2 regions of the Cytobacillus pseudoceanisediminis genome follow, and region 1 is predicted to be linked to the other one. Evidence: riboswitches for the same ligand, from Rfam matches in the RefSeq annotation. Region 1 holds a riboswitch; the other holds the start of a gene.
What was found. A riboswitch is a leader RNA that binds a small molecule or an ion and turns the genes downstream of it on or off. The one in region 1 is predicted to bind preQ1.
Positions count from the first base shown of each region.

Region 2: it holds a riboswitch for preQ1, as region 1 does, so the genes downstream of both, queC (7-cyano-7-deazaguanine synthase QueC) here and queF (preQ(1) synthase) in region 1, are expected to answer to the same signal.

Region 1 is NZ_CP097349.1:3,064,930-3,068,074, reverse strand. It holds gene M5V91_RS16465 (Bax inhibitor-1/YccA family protein) at 114-755, opposite strand; gene mscL (large conductance mechanosensitive channel protein MscL) at 826-1,197, opposite strand; PreQ1 riboswitch class I at 1,340-1,385, shown strand; gene queF (preQ(1) synthase) at 1,496-1,993, shown strand; gene M5V91_RS16450 (YhdT family protein) at 2,151-2,441, shown strand; gene panF (sodium/pantothenate symporter) at 2,438-3,145, shown strand, end outside.
Region 2 is NZ_CP097349.1:1,535,236-1,538,380, forward strand. It holds gene M5V91_RS08180 (CBS domain-containing protein) at 321-1,043, shown strand; gene M5V91_RS08185 (hypothetical protein) at 1,093-1,221, opposite strand; PreQ1 riboswitch class I at 1,374-1,416, shown strand; gene queC (7-cyano-7-deazaguanine synthase QueC) at 1,469-2,128, shown strand; gene queD (6-carboxytetrahydropterin synthase QueD) at 2,132-2,608, shown strand; gene queE (7-carboxy-7-deazaguanine synthase QueE) at 2,601-3,145, shown strand, end outside.

The sequences.
Region 1 (3,145 bases):
ATATAATTCATTATTATCCCGCCTTTCGGATTTACTTCTGATCATACCTAATCTTTTTGAAGGAATAAAGAAATGATGCTTGCACATAAAAAAACAGGAGTTCGCACTCCTGTTTAGTCCCTGCTCCCCAAAATTCCAAAAATACGAAGAATATTAATGAACAGGTTAATAAAATCAAGGTATAGGTTAAGAGCCATTAAAGGCACTTCTTCCGGTGAAACTCCATAATGCTTCATGCGGTTGAAATCGAATAGCACATATCCGCTGAATACAAGCACTCCGATGAAGGAGAATGCCAGCATCGCGTTAGAGCTTAACGGCCAGAAGATGCTGAAAATAGAGATTGCAATAAGGGCAAGCAATGCTGCCATCAGCATGCCGCCAAGAAAAGATAAATCCCGCTTGGTTGTCGTAGCGTATACAGCCAGGCCTGTAAACACAACCGTTGTCGCTGCAAGTGCGACCAGTACGGGGTTCGGGCCAATGGCAGCCAGGTAATGGGCAACAATCGGATAGGTCGTCATCCCTGAAATAAATGTAAATACATACAGGAATGGATACCCGATGGCCTTTTTGCGGCGAAGCAGGAAAGCGAAAAGCAGCATTCCGAGTTCAAGAATCATGAGCGGCAAAAACAGGGCTGGAGGGACGAAAACACCCGCCATCGTTCCGATAAAAGCAATACCCAATGATAAGGCGAATGCCCGTAAAACAGAAGGCAAATAACTATTATTTGCGGTTTGCTGTACATACATTTGTTTCATTTCTCCCCTAAAATCATTTGTATATGTATATACGTCAGAACTATTATATAAGTTTCATCATTTATTGGTTTTTTAAAAGGTCTCTTATTTCCGTTAATAGCTCAACGTTTTTATCCACAGCTGGGGCAGGCGTTGCTTCTTCTTTCTTTTTAAAACGATTGTTGATAATCCTGATAAAGATGAAAATAGAGAATGCCACGATGAAGAAATCAACCACATTCTGTATGAATAAACCGTATTTGACCTCAGCTCCTCCAACTTTTACCATCAGATCCGTAAAGTCAACTCCGCCCATCAGCAATCCAACAAGCGGCATGATGATATCATCTACAAGAGAAGATACAATCTTTCCGAAGGCAGCTCCGATAACAACCCCGACAGCCAAATCAAGCACATTTCCCTTCAGGGCAAATTTTTTAAACTCATTCCACATAACATGTCACCTTTCTAAGAAAATTAACGTAATTATACTATAGAAGAATAAATGAAAACCAGATAAAGAAGCCCCTATTGACAGAAACAGGCTTTTTCTCTATAGTAACAATGACAATTATATTTCGAATATTCCCGTGTGAGCGGGAGAGGTTCATAGCTTCACCCTCTATAAAAAACTATGGCTTTGATTATAATAATCAACCATATCCATAAGAGGATATGGTTTTTATTTTTTAAGCTGTACTTTTTGGACCTCTTCTTAGGATCAGCGGGATCGTATAAAGGGAGGCTTTTTTATGTCAGGAAGAAAAGATGAGGAATTAACGGATATTACGCTATTGGGAAATCAGGGTACAAAATATCTTTTTGAATACTCGCCTGATATTCTGGAGGCTTTTGACAATAAGCATCCAAACCGCGATTATTTTGTAAAGTTTAATTGCCCTGAGTTTACGAGTCTTTGCCCGAAAACAGGACAGCCGGATTTTGCGACCATCTATATCAGCTATATTCCGGATCAGAAAATGGTAGAGAGCAAGTCATTAAAGCTATATCTTTTCAGCTTTAGAAATCATGGCGATTTCCATGAAGACTGCATGAATATCATTATGAACGACCTTATTGAATTAATGGACCCGCGCTATATTGAGGTTTGGGGCAAATTTACGCCACGTGGCGGAATCTCCATTGATCCGTATTGCAACTACGGCAAGCCGGGGACGAAATATGAAAAAATGGCAGAATACCGTTTAATGAACCATGACCTTTACCCGGAGACAATTGACAATCGTTAAGATCCTAGCTTGCTTAAAGTGAAATTTTAAAATAATATCAAAAAGGCAGAGCAATCTGCTTTTTTTGTTGCAGAAAATATACATAAGTGGGATTATATTCAGGGAATATTCTGTATTTTATGGTACGTTACTAAATAAAGCTCTGAAGGGGGACAAAATGAAGAAAGGCGTACATAAAAAAGATCCGCGCTTTAAAATCGCAGAGAGAGAGGCGTGGATTGGCATTGGTCTGGTGCTCTTCAATTTTGTATGGTGGTATGGGTTTGCCTATGGGATGGGGTCTGGGCCTGCTGGTGAGTATACATATATTTGGGGGTTGCCTGCCTGGTTTTTCTGGAGCTGCGCAGCAGGATTTGCCGTAATGGTGATTCTGGTAACAGCAGCTGTTAAGTTCCTGTTTAAAGAAGTTCCGTTTGAAGAAAACGGGGAAGGGGGAGAATCTGAATGAATTGGCAGGTAATTTTTCCTCTTCTCATCTTTTTAATTATTATTTTTCTCGTAGGCTTATGGTCCAGCAGAAAGATTGATACCGGGAGTTCGTTCCTGCAGGATTATTTTCTTGGAGGAAGGCAGCTTGGCGGTTTTATTCTGGCTATGACGATGATTGCAACCTACGGAAGTGCCAGCAGTTTCATTGGAGGTCCCGGCGTTGCTTACACACAGGGGCTTGGCTGGGTGCTGCTTGCGATGTCACAGGTTGTCACAGGTTATTTCGTTCTCATGGTGCTGGGGAAAAAGTTTGCCATCACAGCAAGAAAGTATAATGCTGTGACGCTCATCGATTTTCTAAAAGAACGATATAACAGCAGATGGGTTGTCTGGCTATCCTCTCTCAGCATCATTATTTTCCTTTTTTCTGCCATGGCTGCCCAATGGGTTGGCGGAGCAAGATTAATTGAGTCACTGACAGGATTAAGCTATTTGTCTGCTTTATTCATTTTTGCGGCTTCTGTTATGGTCTACGTGGTTATCGGCGGCTTCCGTGCTGTTGCCGTAACGGATGCTGTCCAAGGCGGAATCATGTTCATCGGCACCATGATCCTTCTGGTTGCTGTTATTATGGCAGGTGGAGGAATACCGAATATTATCAGCGACCTGTCTTCAGAAAATCCGAATCTGATTACACCGTTTGGCTTTGATGGCGGATTGACT
Region 2 (3,145 bases), 1.5 Mb from region 1:
GCAGTAAATTTGTTTGTACTGAGGAATAAAATATTATTTGGTAATAATAAATCTTCATTTTTATTCAAAAAAATTTCATTCATTATTCTTTCTGAAAAAAGGGAAAATCATGTCTTCTAATGCTTGAATGAAAAACATTTATTAGTAATGTTATATATTTATGCAATGTCCTTAGCAGAAGAATATAATATTATATAATAGACTGAAAATTCTATTTGTGCAAATTATTCTGCTAGAAGGCGTACCAATATCTTCAAAGTTTAGTTTGTCCATCATTTTGGGAATAGAGGAGGTACATCACCATTTAGGGAGAGATCATATTGGAAGCAGATTTAGAAATGAACTTATCAGAAAGATTTGAGGCTGCCTTTAACCGTATTCACAAAGCCTTAAAACAATCTGCTAAAAACGCCAGAACAGATAGATTTTATAAACTTATAGAAATACAGAAAAATCATTCGCTGATTCGATTATATGAAGATGATTTGCATCAGTTTGCCAAGCTGCGAAATGCCATTGTCCATGAAAAAATAGACCTTGATTATTATATTGCGGAGCCTCATCTCGAGACGGTAGAAAAGATTGAAAGGATTGCCGGCCATTTTGAAAAGCCAAAAACCGCACTTTCCATAGCTGCAACTCCGGTATTTTATTTTTATGAAGATGGCAAGCTAACGGATGTACTGGCCATAATTAATAAATTTTCACACTCCCAATTCCCCATTTACTCGAGAAAAGAGGAATACTCATGGCTATTAACTTCGGCAGATATCGTGAAATGGATGGCAGAGCACTTTACAGAAGAAACAATCCAGTTGAAAAAGGTGAGAATTAAAGAGCTTTTCAGCAAGAAATCAAAGCATCAAATCTCGTTTGCAGGCAAACATACATCTATCTTTGAATTAGAGGATATGTTTGAGGACTGCCGAAATAAAAATGAAAAGCTTGAAGGGATCATAGTTACCGAGAACGGAAAGCCGACTGAAAAACCAAAAGGCATCATAACAGCGTGGGACCTCCTGGAAGCCGATTCAGAAAATTAAAACGCAAAAAAGGTGCAAGCAATAGCTGCACCTTTTTTGCCGGTTCCGATTATTGCAGCAGTCCCAGACGCATCAGAGTAGACCTATCCTGAATATTCATTCCTGCAGACCTTCTTATAAATGTCCCTTTTTTTGCAATGCCAAAGGAATAGCGTGAAGTCGATGTAAACCTGATCATGGCTTCAGTCCCTCCTTATGAAATTGGCGCTGCATTATTACTTTCCCGCGATTTTGAATAATAAAACTTTTTTACTGTATAAATTTAAGCCTTCTAAAAAGCCAATAAAGATGATAATATAAACTGATAGTTCAATAGCTAAATCCGTGTACACGGTAGAGGTTCTAGCTACCCTCTTTAAAAAACTAAGGAAAACAGGTCTGCTTTCTTAGTGGTCCTGTTTTTCTATTTAAAGGAGAATTTTTATATGAAAAATGATAAAGCACTCGTTGTGTTCAGTGGCGGTCAGGATAGTACAACTTGCTTATTCTGGGCAAAGGAACGTTTTGAAGAAGTGGAAGCCGTCACTTTTAATTATAATCAGCGTCATAAGCTGGAGATCGAATGTGCACAGCAAATAGCAAAAGAACTGGGGATCAGGCACCACATTCTAGATATGTCCCTATTGAATCAGCTGGCACCAAATGCACTAACCCGTGATGAGATTAAAGTAAAGGATGGGGAGGAAGGCGGGCTTCCATCCACATTTGTGCCTGGGAGAAACCTTTTATTCCTGTCATTTGCTGGTGTGCTGGCCAGTCAGATTAATGCAAAGCATATTATAACCGGGGTGTGTGAAACAGATTTCAGCGGCTACCCAGACTGCAGGGATATTTTTATAAAATCATTGAATGTCACCCTTAATCTATCAATGGATGAACAGTTTGTGATCCATACACCATTAATGTGGCTCAACAAAGCAGAGACATGGAAGCTGGCAGATGAATTAAATGCCCTTGATTATGTGCGTGAGAAAACACTGACATGCTATAACGGAATTCCGGCTGATGGCTGCGGTGAGTGTCCAGCATGCCATTTAAGGAAAAATGGCCTTGAAGAATACCTCAAGGAAAAGGAGGAGCTTTAAGCCATGTACGGTTTCAGGATTGTTGATAAACTGCAGAAGATAAATGAGGATATCAAACCCGATCAGCTGAAATACCACCATAAGCGTGTAATGGTCAGCAAGGAATTCACTTTTGATTCAGCCCATCATCTGCATTGCTATGAAGGCAAATGCAAAAACCTGCATGGGCACACCTACAAGGTGATTTTTGGCATAAGCGGATTCGTGGATGACAGAGGATTAATGATTGATTTCGGCGACATTAAAAAAATTTGGAAAAACGAAATTGAAATATTCCTTGACCACAAGTATCTGAATGAAACGCTGCCGCCAATGAATACGACAGCAGAGAATATGGTTGTCTGGATTTATGAAAAAATGGCACAAAGCCTCCAAAACAGAAAAGAGCAATATGTTGGTGCAAGAGTAGAATTTGTGCGCCTTTTTGAAACTCCTACAAGCTATGCGGAAGCAAGAAGGGAGTGGATGGAGGTTGAGTAAGATTCCTGTTCTCGAAATATTCGGACCAACCATTCAGGGTGAAGGAATGGTGATCGGCCAGAAAACGATGTTCGTCCGTACAGCAGGATGTGATTATTCATGCAGCTGGTGTGATTCATCCTTTACCTGGGATGGAAGTGCGAAAGACAGCATCCGCCAAATGGAACCGGATGAAATTTGGAAAGAGCTTAAAGAGCTGGGTGGGGATGGATTTTCCTTTGTGACCATATCCGGGGGTAATCCTGCACTTTTAAAAAATTTGAGTGAACTCATTTCTTTGCTCAAAGCAGAAAAAATTAAGATCTGCCTGGAAACACAGGGGAGCCGCTGGCAGGATTGGTTTTATGAAATTGATGAACTGACCCTATCCCCAAAACCGCCGAGCTCAGGCATGAAAACAGACTTCGATGTGCTCGGTTATATTGTGAATAATCTTCAGACCAAAAGAAAGGCAGAACAGCAGGTCTCACTGAAGATTGTTGTTTTTGATGATAAGGATTATGAATACGCTAAAAACATTCATAAGCGCTATCCCGG